One region of the Pseudomonas sp. o96-267 genome, then DNA from elsewhere that is predicted to be linked to it. Evidence: predicted binding sites of a transcription regulator. Region 1 holds the regulator's gene; the other holds the start of a gene.
What was found. The regulator sigma-54, encoded in region 1, starts transcription at its own class of promoters, with help from an activator protein. The targets are predictions, from matches to a motif close to ANTGGCATNNANNTTGCTNT.
Positions count from the first base shown of each region.

Region 2: a site for sigma-54 is predicted at 4,054-4,073, ahead of EGJ86_RS02280 (pilin). Genes of this name have one in related genera too.

Region 1 is NZ_RHQP01000002.1:70,467-81,363, forward strand. Features, by position in the region: gene EGJ86_RS01760 (phospholipid-binding protein MlaC) at 1-68, opposite strand, end outside; gene mlaD (outer membrane lipid asymmetry maintenance protein MlaD) at 83-553, opposite strand; gene mlaE (lipid asymmetry maintenance ABC transporter permease subunit MlaE) at 553-1,350, opposite strand; gene EGJ86_RS01775 (ABC transporter ATP-binding protein) at 1,350-2,159, opposite strand; gene EGJ86_RS01780 (KpsF/GutQ family sugar-phosphate isomerase) at 2,403-3,377, shown strand; gene EGJ86_RS01785 (HAD family hydrolase) at 3,377-3,898, shown strand; gene lptC (LPS export ABC transporter periplasmic protein LptC) at 3,907-4,473, shown strand; gene lptA (lipopolysaccharide transport periplasmic protein LptA) at 4,460-4,999, shown strand; gene lptB (LPS export ABC transporter ATP-binding protein) at 4,999-5,724, shown strand; gene EGJ86_RS01805 (RNA polymerase factor sigma-54) at 5,861-7,354, shown strand; gene hpf (ribosome hibernation-promoting factor, HPF/YfiA family) at 7,454-7,762, shown strand; gene ptsN (PTS IIA-like nitrogen regulatory protein PtsN) at 7,775-8,236, shown strand; gene rapZ (RNase adapter RapZ) at 8,242-9,099, shown strand; gene EGJ86_RS01825 (HPr family phosphocarrier protein) at 9,114-9,386, shown strand; gene pmbA (metalloprotease PmbA) at 9,444-10,790, opposite strand.
Region 2 is NZ_RHQP01000002.1:188,206-199,102, reverse strand. Features, by position in the region: gene EGJ86_RS02295 (A24 family peptidase) at 99-968, opposite strand; gene EGJ86_RS02290 (type II secretion system F family protein) at 969-2,189, opposite strand; gene pilB (type IV-A pilus assembly ATPase PilB) at 2,192-3,895, opposite strand; gene EGJ86_RS02280 (pilin) at 4,119-4,622, shown strand; gene tfpZ (TfpX/TfpZ family type IV pilin accessory protein) at 4,990-5,721, shown strand; gene nadC (carboxylating nicotinate-nucleotide diphosphorylase) at 6,039-6,887, opposite strand; gene EGJ86_RS02265 (DUF1631 domain-containing protein) at 7,310-9,613, shown strand; gene ampD (1,6-anhydro-N-acetylmuramyl-L-alanine amidase AmpD) at 9,839-10,390, shown strand; gene ampE (regulatory signaling modulator protein AmpE) at 10,393-10,897, shown strand, end outside.

The sequences.
Region 1 (10,897 bases):
GCAGCGGTGGCCAGCAGCGGCATGGTAGCCAGCAACACCAGCAGGGAATTACGCACGGTTTTAAACATGTCAGGAGCCCTCATCAATTGGCTTCATCTTTATTGACCGAATTGAGCAGGAATTTGCCAATCAGGTCTTCCAGCACCAGCGAGGACTGCGTGTCGTGGATGGTGCTACCGTCCTTGAGCACCTCCTCGTCACCACCAACGCTGATGCCGATGTATTTCTCACCGAGCAGCCCCGCAGTCAGGATCGACGCAGTGGAATCCTCAGGCAGGTTATTGACGCCCCCATCGAGCTCCAGGGTCACCCGGCCCATGTAGCTGTCACGATCCAGATCGATTGCAGTGACCTTGCCGATGCTCACGCCGGCCATGGTGACCTTGGCGCGCACGGTCAGTCCGGCGATGTTGTCGAAATAGGCGTAGACCTTGTAGGTATCGCCAGCACTGCCGACGCTCAGGCCGCTGACGCGCAGGGCCAGCAACAGCAGGGCCAGCACACCAGCCATGAGGAACAGGCCGACACCAATCTCCAGCGTGCGGTTTTGCATCAGAAATCTCCAAACATCAAAGCGGTCAGAATGAAATCCAGGCCAAGCACGGCCAGCGAGGCGTACACGACGGTGCGCGTGGTTGCACGGCTGATGCCTTCGGAAGTGGGTTCACAGTCGTAGCCCTGGAATACGGCGATCCAGGTCACCACGAAGGCGAAGACGACGCTCTTGATCACGCCGTTGAGCACGTCGTCATAAAAGGAAACACTGTTCTGCATGTTCGACCAGAACGAGCCCTCGTAAACGCCCAGCCAATCCACGGCGACCATGGCCGCGCCCCAGATGCCGACCACGCAGAAGATCATCGCCAACAGCGGCATCGAGATGAAGCCGGCCCACAGCCGCGGCGCGACGATGTACTTGAGCGGGTCGACGCCAATCATCTCCAGGCTGGAGAGCTGCTCGGTGGACTTCATGTTGCCGATTTCGGCAGTCAGCGCCGAGCCGGCGCGGCCGGCGAACAGCAACGCGGTCACCACCGGGCCAAGTTCACGCAGCAGAGTCAGGGCGACCATCTGCCCAACAGCCTGCTCGGAGCCATAGCTGACCAGAATGTTGTAGCCCTGCAGGGCCAACACCATGCCGATGAAGATGCCGGACACGACGATGATCGCCAGCGACATCACGCCAACCGCGAACAGTTGCTTGATCAACAGCTGCAAAGGCTTGCCGGCACGGCTGCGACCGAACAGAGCGCTGACCAGAAACAGCACCGAACGCCCCAGTGTCGCGACCACATCGATACCCGCACGACCGAACAGCCGCAGCCGTTCGAGCGGTGAATTTCTGCGCATCAACCTCTCCCCAACAGATCTTCGCGGTAGTCCGGCGCTGGAAAATGAAACGGCACCGGCCCATCCGGAATGCCCTTCATGAACTGGCGAATACGCGGATTATCCGACTCCATCAACTCGGCCGGAGTGCCCTGCCCCAACACCTGAGCATCACCGACGACATAGATGTAGTCGGCGATGCTGGCCGTTTCTGCAAGGTCGTGAGACACCACCACGCTGGTGATCCCCAGTGCATCGTTGAGCAGGCGGATCAGGCGCACCAGAACACCCATGGCGATGGGGTCCTGACCGACAAACGGCTCGTCATACAGCAGAATCTGCGGATCGAGCGCAATGGCTCGGGCCAGCGCGACACGGCGCTTCATGCCGCCAGACAGCTCGTCCGGCATCAGATCCAGCGCCCCGCGCAAGCCGACGGCCTGCAGTTTCATCAGGACGATGTCGCGGATCATTTCTTCAGGAAGCTTGGTGTGTACGCGCAGAGGGAACGCCACGTTCTCGAACACATCGAGATCGGTGAACAGCGCGCCGCTCTGGAACAGGACGCCCATCTGCTTGCGCATATCGAACAGTTCGTCGCGCGAGAGCTTCGGCAGACTGACTCCGTCGACGCGAACATCGCCTGCAGAAGGACGCAGCTCGGCAGCGATCAGGCGCAGCAGCGTGGTCTTGCCGCAGCCGGAGGGGCCCATGATGCCGGTGACCTTGCCGCGCGGAATGCGGATATCGACCTTGTCGAAAATCGATCGCGCGCCACGCTGAAAGCTGACGCCCTGCAACTCGATCGCGTACTCGTGCTCGGCGCTCATCTGAACTCCTTGAAAATAAGGCCTTCCTGGCAGACGCCGCCTCCAGAAGCGAAGACACGCACCATCCAGAGAGGGCCAAAATGGCCGCGAACTATAGCATTTGCCGAACATGCCGCCCAATAGCGCCCCAAAGCGGCGTTCAGACTTGCGACAGTTTCGACGTTGGCTCGTTGCACCGAGGGTGAGCGCGGGAAGCTTTTCCGTTTATAATCCCCGTCTTTTTTCGCCCGACAGCCTTACTCAATGAACCAGACCCGCGACCTGATTGATTCCGCGCAGCGCACCATCCGCCTCGAAATTGAAGCGGTGCAGGAGCTATTGCCCCGTATCAATGCCGACTTCATCAAGGCCTGCGAGCTGATTCTCAGCTGCAAGGGCCGCGTGGTCGTGGTTGGCATGGGCAAGTCCGGGCATATCGGCAACAAGATCGCTGCAACTCTGGCCAGCACCGGTACCACGTCGTTCTTTGTCCACCCGGCAGAAGCCAGCCATGGCGACATGGGCATGATCACCAAGGACGACATCGTTCTGGCACTGTCGAACTCTGGCTCGACCGCCGAGATCGTTACCCTGCTGCCACTGATCAAGCGCCTCGGTATCCGCCTGATCAGCATGACCGGTAACCCTGAGTCGCCGCTAGCCAAGGCCGCCGAGGTCAATCTGGATGCACGCGTCTCGCAGGAGGCCTGCCCGCTGAACCTGGCACCCACTTCCTCGACCACTGCCAGCCTGGTACTGGGCGACGCCCTGGCTATCGCCCTGCTCGAAGCGCGCGGCTTCACCGCCGAAGACTTCGCCTTCTCCCATCCGGGCGGCGCCCTTGGCCGGCGCCTGCTGCTCAAGGTAGAGAACGTGATGCACAGCGGCGAGAGCCTGCCTCAAGTCACCCGCGGCACCAGCCTGCGTGACGCCCTGCTGGAAATGACCCAGAAAGGCTTGGGCATGACCACCGTCCTGGAGGCTGATGGCCATCTGGCCGGGATCTTCACCGATGGCGACCTGCGCCGCGCACTGGACAAGGGCATCGATGTACGCGATGCCCGGATCGACGACGTGATGACGCCGCATGGCAAGACCATTCGCGCCGAGATGCTCGCCGCCGAAGCCCTGAAGATCATGGAAGACAACAAGATCAGCGCCCTGGTGGTAGTCGACGGCAATGATCGCCCGATCGGCGCGTTCAACCTCGGCGATCTGCTGCGCGCGGGAGTGATGTAATGAACGAACTGCTGCAGCGCGCACGCGCCGTGAAACTGGCGATCTTCGACGTCGATGGCGTATTGACTGACGGCCGCCTGTACTTTCTCGAAGACGGCAGCGAGTTCAAGACCTTCAACACGCTCGACGGCCACGGTATCAAGATGCTGATCAACTCGGGCGTGCGCACGGCCATCATCAGCGGCCGCAAGACACCAGTGGTGGAGCGCCGCGCCAACAACCTGGGCATCCAGCACCTGTTCCAGGGTCGTGAAGACAAACTCGTGGTACTCGACGGCCTGCTCGCCGAACTCGGCCTAAGCTATGAACAGGTCGCCTATCTTGGTGACGACCTGCCGGACCTTCCGGTGATTCGCCGTGTCGGATTGGGCATGGCCGTGGCCAGCGCCGACAGCTTCGTCCGCCAGCATGCCCACGGCGTAACCCAGGCGCGCGGCGGTGATGGTGCGGCGCGGGAATTCTGCGAACTGATCATGCGTGCCCAAGGCACACTGGATGCGGCCCATGCCGCCTACCTGTAGAGAACAGCATGCCGCGTAAAATCCTCAATACCCTGATCTTTGCTCTGATTGCAGTCGTCGTGGCCGCACTCGGTTACTGGAACCTTGCCCCGGACAGCGCGCGCCTGACCCAGCAGGCCAGCGATGACAGCGTCGTCGACTTCTATGCGGTAGGCGCGCGTACCGTGCAGTTCCAGGATGACGGCAAACTGCACTACCGCATGACCGCGGACAAGCTCGAACACATCAAAAGCACCGATATCACCCTGGTCGATACCCCCAAGCTGAAGCTATATCGCGGCACCGAGTTGCCCTGGGAAGTCACCAGTCAGCGTGCCGAAGTCTCGCCCGGCGGCGTCGAGGTAGAACTGATCGACGACGTGCGCATCGCCCGCACCGACGCCAAGAACCGTCCAACCATCATCACCAGCAGCCGCATGACCGTTATTCCTGACAAGGAATATGCGCAGACCGAGCAAGCCGTTAGAATCGTCGCGGCCAACGGGGTAACCACGGCACAAGGAATGAAAGCGTACTTGAATGACGGCAGGATGCTCCTGCAGTCCAACGTAAGAGGCCAGCATGAGGTTCGTTAATACCCTCCCCCTGATTCTCAGCCTCGGCGCCGCATTGGGAAGCGCGGCTGCCTGGGCACTGCCATCGGATCGCGATCAACCGATTCGCATCCAGGCCGACAGCGCAGAACTGGATGACCGACAAGGTGTAGCCGTCTACCGCGGCGATGTGATCATCACTCAGGGCACCCTGAAGATCACGGGCGACACCGTCACCATCACCCAGACCGCCAGTGGCGACATCGACGTCTTCACATCGGTCGGCAACCTGGCCTACTACGAGCAGAAGCCGGCTGTGGACAAGGACATCGTCAAGGCCTACGGCAAGACCATCCAGTACTTCGCCAGCAATGAGCGCATCGTACTGATCGACCAGGCCAAGGTGATTCAGGAAGGCAATACCTTCGAAGGCGAGAAGATCGTCTACGACACCCGCCGCCAGATCGTAAACGCCGGCCGCGCTACAGGCGGCAACGTCAGCACACCGCGCCCGCGTATCGACATGGTCATCCAACCGAAGAACAAACCCGCGGATCAGCAGCAGTAATGGCCATTCTCAAAGCCCAACACCTGGCGAAAAGTTACAAGAGCCGCCAGGTCGTGCGTGACGTCAGCCTGAGCATCGAAAGCGGTCAGATCGTTGGCCTGCTCGGCCCCAATGGTGCCGGCAAGACCACCTGCTTCTACATGATTGTCGGCCTGGTGCGCGCCGACCAAGGCCGCGTGCTGATCGACGACCTCGACGTCAGTCATCAGCCCATGCATGGCCGTGCTCGCGCGGGCATCGGCTACCTGCCGCAGGAAGCGTCGATCTTCCGCAAACTGTCGGTGGCCGACAACATCATGGCCATTCTCGAAACGCGCAAGGACCTGGACCGCGCCGGACGCCAGGCGGAGCTGGAAAACCTGCTGCAGGAATTCCATATCCACCATATCGCCGACAGCCTCGGCATGAGCCTGTCCGGCGGTGAGCGACGCCGCGTAGAGATTGCCAGAGCCTTGGCGACCAACCCCAAGTTCATTCTGCTCGACGAACCCTTTGCCGGTGTCGACCCGATTTCGGTTGGCGACATCAAGCAGATCATCCATCACCTCAAGACCAAGGGCATCGGCATTCTGATCACCGATCACAACGTGCGCGAAACCCTGGATATCTGCGAAACCGCCTACATCGTCAACGATGGGCAACTGATCGCCGAAGGTGACGCCGAGACCATCCTCGCCAACCAGACGGTGAAAGAGGTATACCTGGGCCACGAGTTCCGCCTGTAGGTCGCCGGCTATTTCGCTACAGAAATATTGCAACCCCTAGGCAAAAACGAGAAATTCAGGCATATAATTTGCTTCCTGGCGGCGCTTCGGCGCCCTGATGTGGAAGGCGTAACTCGCCAGTAAATTAAGGTCTGCAATGAAACCATCGCTAGTCCTCAAGATGGGCCAGCAGCTGACGATGACCCCGCAGCTGCAACAGGCTATCCGCCTCCTCCAACTGTCTACCCTGGACCTGCAACAGGAAATCCAGGAGGCGCTGGAGTCCAATCCCATGCTCGAGCGCCAGGAAGAAGGCGACGACTTCGACAACAGCGATCCAATGGCTGATGGCGCCGAAAGCGCCACTCCGACCCCGAACAAGGAAGAGAGCTACCAGGAAACCACCCCGACGGTGGATAACCTGGAAGAAGGTGACTGGGGCGAGCGCATTCCCAACGAGCTGCCAGTCGACACCGCCTGGGAAGACATCTACCAGACCAGCGCCAGCAGCCTGCCCAGCAACGATGATGACGAGTGGGACTTCACCACTCGCACCTCCAGCGGCGAAAGTCTGCACAGCCACCTGCTCTGGCAACTGAACCTGGCGCCCATGTCGGACAAGGATCGCCTGATCGCGGCCACCCTGATCGACTGCATCAACAACGACGGCTACCTCGAAGAAAACCTCGAGGAAGTGACCGAATCCTTCGACCCCGAACTGGATGTCGAACTGGATGAAGTGGAAGTGGTGCTGCACCGCATCCAGCAGTTCGAACCAGCAGGTATCGGCGCCCGTGACCTGCGCGAATGCCTGCTCCTGCAACTGCGTCAGTTGCCCGCTAACACCCCCTGGCTGAGCGAAACCCAGCGCGTGGTCGGCGATTACCTGGAACTGCTCGGCAGCCGCGATTACGCACAGCTGATGCGCCGCACCAAACTCAAGGAAGACGAGCTGCGTCAGGTCATCGACCTGATCCAGCGCCTGAATCCGCGACCGGGCTCGCAAATCGAGTCCAGCGAGCCGGAATACGTCGTACCGGACGTGATCGTGCGCAAGCACAACGACCGCTGGCTGGTGGAACTGAACCAGGAAGCCATGCCACGACTGAGGGTCAACCCGCAGTATGCCGGCTTCGTCAAACGCGCCGACTCCAGCGCCGACAACACCTTCATGCGCAACCAGTTGCAGGAGGCACGCTGGTTCATCAAGAGCCTGCAGAGCCGCAACGAAACGCTGATGAAAGTGGCCACGCAGATCGTCGAGCACCAACGTGGTTTTCTCGATTACGGCGACGAGGCGATGAAGCCTCTGGTCCTGCACGACATCGCCGAGGCGGTGGGCATGCATGAGTCGACGATCTCACGCGTGACCACGCAGAAATTCATGCACACGCCACGCGGTATTTACGAGCTGAAATATTTCTTCTCCAGCCACGTCAGCACCTCTGAAGGCGGCGAATGCTCGTCCACCGCGATCCGCGCCATCATCAAAAAACTGGTTGCTGCGGAAAACGCGAAAAAGCCATTGAGTGACAGCAAGATCGCTGGTTTACTGGAGGCACAAGGCATCCAAGTCGCCCGTCGGACGGTCGCCAAGTATCGCGAGTCCCTCGGTATAGCGCCCTCCAGTGAGCGCAAGCGACTGATGTAGGCCAGATCGACTGAAGGCACAAGGTCTTCAGGCCAAAGTGTTCCGGCGACGGGTCGAATAGGACCCGTCTCTTACACAAGGCAACAAGGAGAAAGCGGTATGCAAGTCAACATCAGTGGACATCAGCTGGATGTGACCGACGCCCTGCGTGACTACATCGGCGAGAAACTGGGCCGACTGGAACGCCACTTCGACAAGATCACCAACGTACAGGTGACCATGGAGGTCGAAAAACTCAAGCAGAAGATCGAAGCCACCCTGCACATCGCCGGCGGCGAAGTCGTCGCCAATGCCGAACATCAGGACATGTACGCTGCCATCGACCTGTTGGCCGATAAACTCGACCGTCAACTCATCAAGCACAAGGAAAAGCAGCTCGAACGCCTGCAAGGCGCCACGGCCCGCTGACATTCCCTATCCATGATCCGACTTGAAAATATCCTGACCCCCGGCCGTTCCCTGGTGAACGTGCCGGGCGGCAGCAAAAAACGTGTGCTCGAACAGATCGCCAATCTGGTTGCACGCGATCTGCCCGACCTGGATGCCCAGGACATCTTCGAAAGCCTCATCGCCCGCGAGAAGCTTGGCTCCACCGGCTTCGGCAACGGCATTGCCATTCCCCACTGCCGCCTGGCTGGCTGCAGTGCCCCGATCAGTGCAGTCCTGCACCTGGAGACGGCAGTCGACTTCGACGCCATCGACGGCGTGCCGGTCGATCTGCTGTTCGTACTTCTGGTGCCGGAGGCGGCAACCGATGCGCACCTCGAACTGCTGCGCCAGATTGCCAGCATGCTCGATCGCCAGGATGTACGTGAACGTCTGCGCCGGGCCAACAGCGGCGAAGATCTCTTTCAGGTCGTCGTGGACATTCAGAACGGTTAATAAACATGCGCCTGATCATCGTCAGCGGTCGCTCGGGCTCGGGCAAGAGCACCGCCCTCGATGTACTTGAGGACAACGGCTTCTACTGCATCGATAACCTGCCAGCCGGTCTGCTGCCGGATCTTGCCGAGCGCTTCCTGCCGCATAGCGACATGCTGCTGCCGCAGGTGGCCGTCTCTATCGATGCGCGCAACCTGCTGAGCCAGCTCAAGCGCTTCCCGGAGCTGCTCGATGAAGTGCGCAAACGCAACATCCGCTGCGATGTGCTCTATCTCGATGCCGAAGACGAAACCCTGCTCAAGCGGTTTTCCGAAACCCGCAGGCGCCACCCGCTGACCAACGACAACCGCTCGCTGGCCGAGGCCATTGCGTACGAAAGCCTGCTGCTGGCACCGATCACCGATCGTGCCGACCTGAAGATCGATACCACCCGGCTAAATCTCTATCAGTTGCGTGACACCCTCAAGCTGCGCCTGCTGGGCCAGACACAGACCGGCACTGCCTTTCTCGTCGAATCCTTCGGTTTCAAACGTGGCATGCCAGTGGACGCTGATTTGGTGTTCGATGCGCGCTGCTTGCCCAATCCTTACTGGAAACCGGAGCTGCGCGACCATTCCGGGCTGGATCAACCGGTGATCGACTATTTAGCCGCGCAACCGGAGGTCGAAGAGATGTATCAAGACATCCTCGCCTACCTGGAAAAATGGCTACCACGCTTCGCCGCCAGCAACCGCGCCTATGTCACCATCGCCATTGGCTGCACCGGTGGCCACCACCGTTCGGTGTACCTGGCCAACCGCCTGAGCCAGGCACTCAAAGACTCGCTGAAGAACGTCCAGGTGCGTCACCGCGACCTCAGCTAAGGAATCCTGCCGCGATGCCAGCACGTGAAATCACCATCATCAACAAACTTGGCCTGCATGCCCGCGCCGCAGCGAAGTTCGTCGGCGTGGCGAGCACCTACCCCTGCCAGGTACGCATCGGCCGCAGCGCCGACAGTCTGGTAGACGGCAAGAGCATCATGGCGGTGATGATGCTGGCAGCCGGCAAGGGCACCCCGGTGCATCTGTACACCGAGGGCGAGCAGGACGAACCAGCCCTGGACGCTCTGGTCGCGCTGATCGACAACTACTTCGACGAAGGCGAGTAACTCCTCCTGATAAAAACGACAAGGCCACCCGCAGGTGGCCTTGTCGTTTCTGCCGACTCAACTGCCGGCGACGGTCATTTTCTCGATCAGCACCGAGCCGGTGGAGATATTGCCGCGACGCTCGAGGTCACGACCGACGGCAACGACCTGACGGAACATGTCGCGCAGATTACCGGCGATGGTGACTTCCTGTACCGGGAACTGGATCTCGCCGTTCTCCACCCAGAAGCCTGCCGCACCGCGGGAATAATCACCGGTGACCAGATTCAGTCCCTGGCCCATCAGCTCGGTAACCAGCAAGCCGCGGTCCATGCGGCGAATCAGCGCCTGCTGATCCTCATCGCCATGGGTGACGAAGAGATTGTGCACGCCGCCGGAGTTGGCGGTGCTCGGCAAACCCAGCTTGCGCCCGGAATAGGTACCGAGCACGTAGGAGACCAGCTCGCCCTTTTCCACAAAGGGCTTGGCGTAGGTGGCCAGGCCATCGCCATCGAAGGTCGCACTGCCCAGCGCACGCGGCAGATGCGGGCGCTCGTCAAGGGTCAGCCACTCGGGGAACAGGCGTTGACCGAGGGCGCCTTCGAGGAACGAGGACTGGCGATACAGGTTGCCACCCGAGATTGCCGCCAGCAGGTGGCTGAACAGTCCACCAGCCAATTCGGCGGCGAACAGCACCGGCACTTCGCAGGTCGGCACCGGGCGCGCACCAAGCCGGCTGACCGCGCGCGCGGCGGCGCGCTGGCCGATGCCCTTGGCATCGGCCAGCAGTTCACCCTGACGATTGACGTCGTACCAGTAGTCGCGCTGCATCTGCCCATCGCCCTCAGCGATCATCACGCAGCTGAGGCTATGACGGGTGCTGGCGTAACCGCCGACGAAACCGTGGCTGTTGCCATACACACGGCAGCCCTGGTGGGTATTGAGGCTGGTGCCGTCAGCATTCTTGATCCGTTTGTCTGCCGCGAAAGCCGCAGCCTCACAGGTGAGCGCCTGCTCCACCGCCTGCTCCGGAGTGATCGACCAGGGGTGATAGAGATCCAGTTCAGGCAGCTCGCGCGCCATCAGCGCAGCATCGGCGAGGCCGGAGCACTCGTCCTCGCTGGTATGTTTGGCAATCGCCAGAGCCGCTGCCACAGTTTCACGAATGGCCTCGATACCGGTGGCCGAGGTGCTGGCCGAGCCCTTGCGCTGGCCTACGTACAGGGTGATGCCGAAACCCTGGTCGCGATTGAACTCGACGGTCTCCACCTCGCCCTGACGCACCGTGGTAGACAGCCCCTGACCAGCCGAAACCGCCACCTCGCAGGCACTGGCGCCCTGGCGCCTGGCTTCGGCGAGAATGGCCTCGACCTGCTCTTGCAGCACTGGCAAGGCCTGCGGCCCGATACGTTCTACTTCACTCATAACCACTCCCGATTCTCTTGGCGCAGGCACTCTTTATGCGAAACCCAAGGCCTGCTCTCGACTCCCCGCCCACGGGCCGGCAGCCACGGTTACTGCTATCATGGCGG
Region 2 (10,897 bases), 120 kb from region 1:
GATCCGTCATCCCCGCGAAGGCGGGGACCCAGCTCGTGGAGTCAGGATAACTCCTGGACTCCCGCCTTCGCGGGAGTGACGAGTGTCGCTGGGTTAGCTCAAAACCCAGCGAACTTCAGATAACTGCCGGTAATCACATCGCCCCACAGCAGGGCGATCCACCCGGCAATCGCCAGATAAGGGCCGAAGGGAATCGGCGTGCCGGAGTCGCTGCCACGCATACGCAGCAGAATCACACCTAGCACCGCCCCGACCAGCGACGACAGCAGAATGGTCAACGGCAGAACCTGCCAGCCACCCCAGGCCCCGAGCATCGCCAGCAGCTTGAAGTCACCGTAACCCATGCCTTCCTTGCCGGTGATCAGCTTGAACAGCCAATACACCGACCATAGGCTCAGGTAACCGGCAATCGCTCCCCACAGAGCATCTTCCAGACTGGTGAACAACCCGAAGTGATTGACGATCAAGCCCAGCCAGAGCAACGGCAGCACCAGCACATCCGGCAGGATCTGGTGGTCGGCATCGATCAAGCTCATCGCCAGCAGCCCCCAAGCCAGCACCAGCATCGCCCCGGCTTGCCAGGTAAAACCGAAATGCCAGGCGACGTAAGCGGAAAGCAGCCCGCAGGCCAGTTCGACGATGGGGTAACGTTTGCTGATCGGGGTTTTGCAGTTCGAGCACTTGCCGCGCAGGAACAGATAGCTGATGACCGGGATGTTCTCCCAAGGACGAATCTCATGGCCGCACTGCGTGCAGCAGGAGTTGGGCAGGATAAGGTTGAAGGTCTGAGCGGTTGGTGCCGGCGGCAACTCCAGCACCTCGCGCGCTTGGCCCTGCCAGTCGCGCTGCAGCATCACGGGTAGGCGGTAAATCACTACATTGAGGAAGCTGCCGACCAACAGACCCAGCAGCAGAGCACACAAAACAATGGCCAGCACATGGCTGGCCAGAAAGTCGACTACGAGCATTTAAACGACGGCACCCAACTGGAAGATAGGCAGGTACATGGCGATGATCAGGCCGCCGACCAAAACGCCCAGCACGGACATGATAATGGGCTCCATCAGGCTGGTAAGGCCATCGACCATATTGTCCACTTCTGCCTCATAAAAGCTGGCCACCTTGTCGAGCATCTCATCCAGCGAACCCGATTCTTCGCCAATGGCGGTCATCTGCACAGCCATGGAGGGGAAGGTGCCGGTGGTGCGCATGGAGAAGTTAAGCTGCATGCCGGTAGATACATCGGCCTTGATCTTGTTGGTGGCGTTTTTGAAGACCACATTACCGGTAGCTCCGGATACCGAATCGAGCGCATCTACCAGTGGTACGCCAGCAGCGAAGGTAGTGGACAGGGTGCGAGCGAAGCGGGCGACTGCGGATTTATAAAGGATGTCACCAACAATAGGGAGCTTTAGGACGCCACGGTCGACGGAGTCACGAAGCTTTTGTGAGCGTTTCAAGGCTGCTTTTAAGGCAAAGGCCGCAGCAAATATCGCGATTAGAAAAATGAACCACCACTCTTGCATAACTTGGGAAATGCCTATCACCATTCGAGTGAAGGCTGGAAGTTCGGCGCCAAAATTCGCAAACACTTCTTCGAACTGCGGTACCACCTTGATCAGCAAGATAGCCGAAACGATGATGGCAACCACTACAACAGCGATAGGGTAGTTCATCGCCTTCTTGATCTTGGCTTTCAGCGCTTCGGTCTTTTCCTTGTAAGTGGCGATACGGTCCAGCAGGTTTTCCAGGGCGCCCGCCTGTTCACCGGACTCCACCAGGTTGCAGTACAGCTCATCAAAGTACTGCGGCTTTTTGCGCAGTGAGGCCGCAAAGCTGTTACCAGCGGCCACTTCTTGTTTCACTTCATCCACTAGCTTACGCATATTTGGGTTGTCGAAGCCTTCGGAAATGATATCGAAGGACTGCAACAACGGTACCCCGGCTTTCATCATGGTCGCCATCTGCCGAGTGAACAGGGCGATATCCATGGGCTTGATCTTTTTCCCCGACCCCCCGAGAGAAAAGCCTGACTTCTTGCGTACCTTGGTCGGGTTTATGCCCTGCTTGCGCAGGTGCGCCTTGACCAAGGATGGGTTCTGCCCGTTGAGCTCCCCCTTGACCACGGCGCCACTTTTGTTCTTACCTTCCCAGGTGAATACACTGGTTTTTAGAGCTTTTTCCGCCATGGTTAATCCTTGGTTACGCGGTTGACTTCCTCAAGGCTGGTGACCCCTTGCATGGCCTTAAGCAAAGCGGAGGTGCGTAAGTCATTAAAGCCGTCTTTACGCATCTGCGTGGCAATATCGATGGAGTTGCCTTCCTCCATGATAATCCGCTGCAGGTTGGGCGTGTTTTTAACCACTTCATAAATACCGACGCGGCCTTTGTAACCGCCTTTGCAATTTTCACAGCCTGCCGGGCCATAAATCTTGAAAGTCCCGATCTTGTCCTCGGGGAAGCCTTCGGCCAGCAGGGTTTCGCGCGGTACGTTCACTTCCTTCTTGCAGCTGTTGCATAGCTTGCGCGCCAGGCGCTGGGCGATGATCAGGTTGACCGAGGTGGCGATGTTGAAGGATGGCACGCCCATATTGCGCAGGCGGGTCAGGGTTTCCGCGGCGCTGTTGGTGTGCAGTGTGGACATCACCATATGCCCGGTTTGCGCGGCCTTGACGGCAATGGAGGCGGTGTCCAGGTCGCGGATCTCCCCCACCATGATGATGTCCGGGTCCTGGCGCAGAAAGGCGCGTAGCGCCTGGGTAAAGTCCATGCCCTGCTTGGGATTGACGTTTACTTGGTTGATACCCTCGAGGTTAATCTCCACCGGATCTTCTGCGGTGGAAATATTCACATCAGGCGTATTGAGAATATTCAGGCCAGTGTAGAGCGATACGGTTTTCCCCGAACCGGTGGGGCCGGTGACCAGAATCATGCCTTGAGGTTGCTTGAGGGCAGCCATATACAGCTCTTTCTGTTCCTCCTCGTAACCCAGCACATCGATCCCCATCTGCGCGCTGGTGGGGTCGAGAATCCGCATCACGATCTTCTCGCCCCAGAGTGTGGGCAGGGTATTGACGCGAAAGTCGATGGCTTTGCTCTTGGATATTTTCATCTTGATCCGGCCGTCCTGCGGCTTGCGCCGCTCGGAAATATCCAGGGCGGCCATGACCTTCAGGCGGGCGGAAATTCGTGGTGCCAGCTGGATGGGCGGGCGAGCGACCTCATGGAGGATGCCGTCGGTGCGGAAGCGGACTCGGTAGGCTTTTTCGTAAGGTTCGAAGTGCAGGTCCGATGAGCCGCCCTTGATGGCATCCAGCAGCATTTTGTTGACGAAGCGAACCACAGGTGCATCGTCGGCATCGGCGCCACCTTCACCCACGGGTTTGTCATCGTTAACCGCCTCGACGTCCAGACCGTCGAGGTCGACATCGGCCAGATCTTCCATACCACTGTTGGCTGAGTCGAAGAATTTGTCTATGGCATCGCCGAGTTTGTCGTCCTCGACCAGAATCGCTTCGGTGTTCAGGCCGGTGCTGAACTGTACGTCGGTGACGGCCTGGTGGTTGGAGGGGTCGGAGAGGCCGACGAACAGCTTATTGCCACGGCGCCAAAGTGGCAGCACGCGGTGCTGACGTACCAGCTTCTCGCTGATCAAATCGCGTGGCTGGCTTTCCTTGTCGAGGGTGTTGAGGTCGAGAAAGGAAACGCCGAACTGCTCCGAGGCCAGTTCGGCCAGAGCTCGGCTCTTTACCAGTTTGTTCTGCACTAGGTAAGTGACCAGCGATAGCTTGTTGCGCTGGGCCTGCTGTTGCGCCTGTTGTGCGGCTTTTTCATCCAGCAGTTCTGCCAGCACCATCTGCTTGGCCAAACCGGACAGGGATACGCTTTCGTTCATTAGAGACTCCACAAACTATGCCTGCCTTATAACCTAGTCGCCAATAGGCTGCCAAACGAGGTTGTCCGAGGTGACGAAAATTGGCAGTTAGTGCTTGGTTGCGGTTGTGGGTGGGGTGGGAAAAGATCTGTGTGTCTCAGATTGTGCTGGCTTGAGAGGTTGGCATGCAGGCTGCATAGTCATGTCTAGGTCGCTGGACCTATCTATTTCTAGGAGAGAATGCATGAAAGCTCAAATGCAAAAAGGTTTTACCCTGATCGAACTGATGATCGTGGTTGCGATCATCGGTATTCTGGCCGCCATCGCTCTGCCGGCTTATCAGGACTATACGGCTCGTGCGCGAGTTTCTGAAGTTATCCTTGCTGCATCCTCTTGCCGTACGACCATCACCGAGGCCTCTCAGACTGGTCTGCGCACTGCCCCCTCTGGCAATGACTTTGGATGCGGTGAAACCGCAACTGCACCTTCTGGTGGTATCAGCCAGTATGTGAATTCCATTACTACTACTTCTGCTGGTGTGATCACTGTGGTTGCTCAAAATATCTCGCAACTGGGTACTGGTGTTAACCTTGAGTTGGTTCCGTACACTGATGCAGATGCTCAAACAGCGGCTACAGCAGCTGACTTTACCCAAGGTACAGAGCAAGCTGTTGTCGCTTGGGTATGTCAGCCGGCAGCTAGTAACGGGATTGATGTTAAATATCTGCCGGCCAGCTGCCGTGGCTAATAAGTGTACTTAGGTACCTTTGCGCCCCCAGGCTGTCTATACGGCTGAACGTATCGACGCCCCGCCATTGTGCGGGGCGTTGTGCTGTTGTGGGACTCGCCTGTATCCATTGCGGCCTGCAATATTTTTTGTGCACACCGCGACCCAAGGCGAAAGCGGTTGAGTCGGCAGTCTGCCCCTAAAAGCTTCTCCCCCCCCCCCGAGGGGCTCCTACGGAGGGAACAATGATTGAGTACAGTGGGTTAAGCGTGCAGCTAATGAAGCTTATTACCTTGATGGTTTTTGAGTGGCCTGGAATTTTGGATTAATTGGGTTAGAGCCATTGAATCCGTTTTTCCCAAGGCTTTTTTGTTCGTCTAGTGTGTCTATGCCGCTACGTCTAAAAGCATTTCTTCTGCATCTGGGTCTGTCCGGCATTATTGCTCTGCTGGCAATGTGGGTGGTGTTCAAGCTCTGGTATCCAGCTCCGCTGCATACTGCGGTGGGCGTGACTCATATTTTCTTATTGCTGTTATTGGTCGATGTGATTCTCGGGCCGCTGTTGACCCTGCTGGTGTACAAGGAAGGTAAAAAAACACTGGTGTTCGATCTGAGCGTGATCGCCGCGTTGCAGTTGTCGGCTCTTGGCTACGGGTTGTGGGCGGTTGCTGAAGGGCGGCCAGCCTGGCTGGTGTTCAATACTGATCGTTTCGATCTGGTGCGGGTGTTGGATGTCGACACGCGTAAGCTGGATCAGGCAGCCCCCGAGTTCCGTCAGCCTTCCTGGCTTGGCCCGCGCTGGGTGGCCGCAGCGCCACCAAGTGATAGTGCCGCGCACAATGAGCTGATATTCGAGTCCGTGCAGGGGGGTAGTGACTTGCCGCAGCGTCCTGACCTTTATCGGCCGATAGCCGATAGTGTCGAGCGGATAACGGAGCGGTCGTCCCCTTTATCTGAATTGCAGAAGTTCAACTCGGCGGACGAGGTGCAGTCAGCTATCAGTCAATGGCCTGAAGCCGACGCATGGCTGCCCTTGATGGCGGGTACACCGATGGTGGTGTTGTTGCGTAAGGAGACTGCCGAGGTCGTTGCGGTGGTGGACTTGCGACCGTGGCTGTAGCCGCGGCCGTCACTCTGGAATAGGAAACTACTGGAGCGGGTTGGTCTGCCGATGTGGTTTGGCAAGTTTGCCAGGCAAGTAGAATACCTCTCGGGTTTTGTCTGTCGGACCCTGCTGAAAACTGGGAGGAAGCGAGCTCTTGGTGGTGGGCGTCGCTTTCACAAGTAGCGCTCGATCTCAAATGACGACTATATGAGTGTGGGCGAAGTTGAATGTTCGCACCGACAACCTCGGTTTATCCATTGTGGCCTTGGTTTTCACGCAAGTATTGCGGCACTCCGAGCTCGTCCGAACTTATGCTGTTTGCAGTCTGTCGGTCACAACGCCAACCGCATCGACAAGTCCACCGCCTTCACATCCTTGGTCAGCGTCCCTAGTGAGATGTAGTCCACGCCCGTCTCTGCAATCACGCGCAACGTGCTGTCGTTGATACCGCCTGAGGCTTCGAGTTTGGCGCGGCCGGCGGTGAGTCTTACGGCTTCGCGCATGTCTTCCAGTGACAGTTCGTCGAGCATGACGATATCGGCGCCGGCTTCCAGGGCTTCACGCAGTTCTTCCAGGCTTTCCACTTCCACTTCAACCGGTTTGCCCGGGGCGATCTGATGGGCTGCGGAAATTGCCTGGGCGATGCCGCCGCAGGCGGCGATGTGGTTTTCCTTTATAAGGAAGGCATCGTACAAACCGATACGGTGGTTGTGGCAGCCGCCGCAGGTTACGGCGTACTTCTGCGCCAGGCGCAGACCGGGCAGGGTCTTGCGGGTATCCAGCAGTTTTACCTGGGTGCCTTCAACCAGGTCGGCATAGTGGCGGCAGCGGGTGGCGACGGCAGACAGAGTCTGCAGAAAGTTCAGTGCGCTGCGCTCGCCGCTGAGCAGGGCGCGAGCCGGGCCTTCTAAGCGGAACAGGGTCTGGTCGGCGCTGACCTTGTCGCCATCCTTTACCTGCCAATGCACCGCGACACGCGGGTCGAGTTGGCGAAATACCGCATCGACCCATGCCGTGCCGCAGATAACCGCCGCCTCGCGGGTGATGATCCGGGCGCTGGCCAGGCGCTCGGCCGGAATCAGCTGGGCCGTGATGTCGCCGCTGCCAATGTCTTCGGCCAGGGCGCGGCGGACGTTGGCTTCGATTTCACTGCTGAGGTCGGCGAGGGTCAGGTTGGGCATGGTCGGCTCCGGTGTAGTCGAGCCGCGATTATAGAGGCAGGTGGTTGCAGGGCAATGCTCCATCGCGGCGCTGGGCCTTTTGTCGTTCTGCAGAATTGATCAGGCACTTTTATATGTTGCCGCTGCTCTTAATGACGAGAGTGCCCCCTTGGCCCGACTATCGGTGCAGCGCCGAAGGCCTGTCAGAGTTAGGCTGTGGGGGTGCGAATGTGGTGTATTGGTCGTCGTCCGAAGATGGCGTGTGGCTATCTGTGATCTGGGTCATGTCTGTGGGAAAAATTGGCTTGGTATGGCGCGCAGCCTCCCTATAATGGCTTTACTTTTTTCATTATTGACGCCAGGCCTTTGACGTTAGGGACGACGCTCGGTTGACGCTGTGCAGACCAGGAAGCTCGGGTTCGAGCAGTCTGCGGGAGACTAGAATGAAGACCGACGCGAACGTGGTGCACCTGAACAAGGCCACCGCAGAGCAATCGCCAACTTCGCCGGTAGGAAGACTGCCCGTGGCGCTGATTCAGGTGCGTGACAAAGCGGCGCAACAGCTCAAGCAGAACCTGCAGAGCCTGTTCGACAATGCTGACGATACCCTCTTCGAGATGGCGGATCGGGCGACCAGCAATGCCGAGCAGAATGCTTTCTTCGAAGCCATGCGCGACTTGCGGCTCAAGCGCAAGAACATCGAGCGCGGCTTTCTGCAGAAGGTGTTCGAGTCGTTCGCCAATCTCAACCAGTACGAAATTGGCAAGCCTCAACCCGCCTTGGATGCCGTGTCGTTCGATAGCCTGAGCCTGGTGCAGAACGACGAACTGGAAGAAACCGTGGCGCTGGACGCCATGGTGGCCAAGGTGATGAGCCGAGACGCTGTTGCGTTGGGCCATCTCACCACACGCCTCAATGCGGTGATCAGCAAGAAGTTGGACGACAAGAGCAACCCGCTCGGCCCAACCCTGCTCAGTGAATACTTCCTCGACGCCTGCAGCAGCCTGGGCGTGGAGATCAAGGTCAAGCTGATCATCCTCAAGCTGTTCGAAAAATACGTGCTCGGCAGTTGCGACATGCTTTACGCCGAGGCCAATCAGGCGCTGGTCAGCGCGGGCGTGTTGCCTGAGTTGAAGTCCGCACCGCCGCGCCGTCAGCAGCGCCCGGTAGCTTCCGCTTATGTTCAGTCGTCCGGCGAGGAAGGCATGCCCTTGCTCGAAGGCGCCGATCAGGGCGTGCAGGAAGTGTTCGGTGCGCTGCAGGATCTGCTCTCGCAAGTGCGCGGCACGGCGATGCCACGCCGGGCTCAGACAGCCGATGCAATGCCGATCACCAGCAACGACCTGATGCGCCTGCTATCGCACATGCAGCAGCGTGCTCCGGCACAGGTCAACGTCGAAGATTTCGATCTCCGTGACCAGCTCGAGCGATTGCTCGAACGTGCCAGCGCCAAGAGTGGCAAGGCGCGAGTGGTGGGTGAGGTCGATGAAGATGTGATCAATCTGGTGTCGATGCTGTTCGAGTTCATTCTCGACGATCGCACCCTGCCGGATTCGCTCAAGGCACTGATTGGCCGTCTGCAGATTCCGATGCTCAAGGTTGCGGTGCTGGACAAGACCTTCTTCAGCCGTGGCAGCCATCCGGCGCGCCGCTTGCTCAACGAAATTGCGTCTGCCGCGTTGGGTTGGGTCGATCAGGACGATGCCCAGCGTGACAGCCTCTATCAGAAGATCGAACAGGTGGTTCAGCGTTTGCTGAACGATTTCGTCGATGATCCGGCGATCTTCTCCGAACTGCTGGCCGAGTTCATGGCGTTCACGGGTGATGAGCGCCGTCGCAGCGAGTTGCTTGAACAGCGTACCCGCGATGCCGAGGAAGGCAGTGCCAAGGCCGAGCTGGCCCGTCGTCAGGTCGAGCAGGCACTGAATGAGCGTTTGCTCGGCAAGACGCTGCCGGAAGTGGTGGTGCGGCTGCTGCAGGAAGCCTGGAGCAAGGTGCTGATGCTGACCTGCCTCAAGCACGGCGTGGATTCGGACGAGTGGCAGGCTGCGCTGCAGACCATGGATGATCTGGTCTGGAGCGTCGCCCCGCATGAAGGTCCAGAGGCGCGTCTGCGTTTGCTGGAACTGGTGCCCGGCTTGCTCAAGGCGTTGCGCGAAGGTATGGCCAGTGCGGCGTTCGATCCGTTCTCTACCAGCGAATTCTTCAGCCAATTGGAAGTGCTGCACGTGCAAGCCTTCCAGCGCTTCAAGCGCGCTGCCCCTGAAGCCGAAACGGCCGTGCCCGAGGATGTTACGCACACCGATCTGAGCGAAGCGGGCGTCGAGTTGCCGCTGCTGGAGCTGCCGGCGGCCGAAGCAGAGGTCGAGGATGCCCCGGCGATGGTCGAGGTGGTCGAAGAGATCATTCTGCTGGCGCCAGGTCAGACCCGTCCGCAGGAGCCGGACGTGGTGCTCCCGGACGACGACGAAGCGCTGCTGCAGGTAGACAGCCTGCGTGTGGGTAGCTGGGTGGAAATTCAGGAAGATGAAGAGCACAAGCTGCGCTGCAAGCTGGCAGCCATCATCAAGCCCACTGGCAAGTACGTGTTCGTCAATCGCACCGGCATGAAGGTGCTGGAGAAGACGCGCAACGCGCTGGCGGTGGAGTTCCGCCGCAACGCTGTGCGCCTGCTCGACGATGCGTTGCTGTTCGACCGCGCCCTGGAGTCGGTCATCGGTAACTTGCGCAAGCTCAAGCACAGCTGATTCATTGCCAGGAGCGTTCGCCCCTGGCAACGGCTTGATTTTTAGGAGCCCCGCCCCGGGGCGAAGCTTTTTGATCCTGCGGCGTGCTCGATATCGATTCGCCGCGAGGCGCGACTCCTACAGTCGTGATCCTCGATTTTCCCGCCTTTGCACATCCTGTTGCGGCCTCGCGCTTGGCCGCCGTAGCCCCCTGCTCTAGAGTGGTGGCTCGTTCAGGAGCCTTCCATGCAGCTCGACCCCTCAACCGGCTGGTTTCAGGGCATCCCTCACTGCCCGTCGCCGAATTTCAATGTTCGCCCCAGTGGTGAAATCTCCCTGTTGGTGGTGCACAACATCAGCCTGCCACCTGGGCAGTTCGGTACTGGCAAGGTGCAGGCGTTCTTTCAGAACCGCTTGCCGGTGGACGAACATCCTTTCTTCGCCGAGATCGCGTCCTTGCAGGTTTCCGCGCATTTTTTCATCGAGCGTGATGGCGGGGTGACGCAGTTCGTCTCCTGTCTGGATCGTGCCTGGCACGCCGGGGTTTCCTGGTTCGAGGGGCGCGACAACTGCAACGATTTTTCGCTGGGTGTGGAGCTGGAGGGGACGGATGATCTGCCTTATACCGATGCTCAATACGCCAGGTTGGCCGAGCTGACGCGGCAGTTGCTGGACGCTTACCCGTCGCTGTCGACGCAGCGCATCCGCGGCCACAATGATATCGCGCCTGGGCGCAAGACTGATCCGGGGGCCGCGTTCGACTGGACGCGTCTGCACGCCGAATTGAAGGAGAGGTAGCAATGAGTTTTCTGGTGATTCTGCTGGTGCTGTGGGTCGAGAAGTTTTCCGCCTGGCGCCTGCGCATCCAGCAGGACGGCCCCTGGTTGGCGCAACTACAGCGCCTGCAGCAAGGCGGCCTGCAGCAGGCTCCGTGGCTGTGCCTGGCCGTTCTGGTGCTGTTGCCGGTGTTGGCGTTGGGCCTGGTGCTGCTGCTCCTCAAACCGCTGGCTTACGGCTGGCTGGCTTTGCCGGTGCATTTGCTGGTGCTGATTTACAGCCTGGGGCGTGGTGATCTGCTCGCGGCGCTGGGGCCGTTTCGCGACGCCTGGCGGCGCGGTGATGGTCAGGCCGCTTACCACGTAGCCGAACGTGACCTTTCGTTGCAGCCGGAGGAGGGCACCGAGCTGCTGCAACAGGTGCAGGGGCATCTGCTGTGGCAGGCCTATCAGAGCTTCTTTGCGGTGATCTTCTGGTATCTGCTGTTGGGCCCCATGGCCGCTCTGGCCTATCGCCTGTTGGCGATGA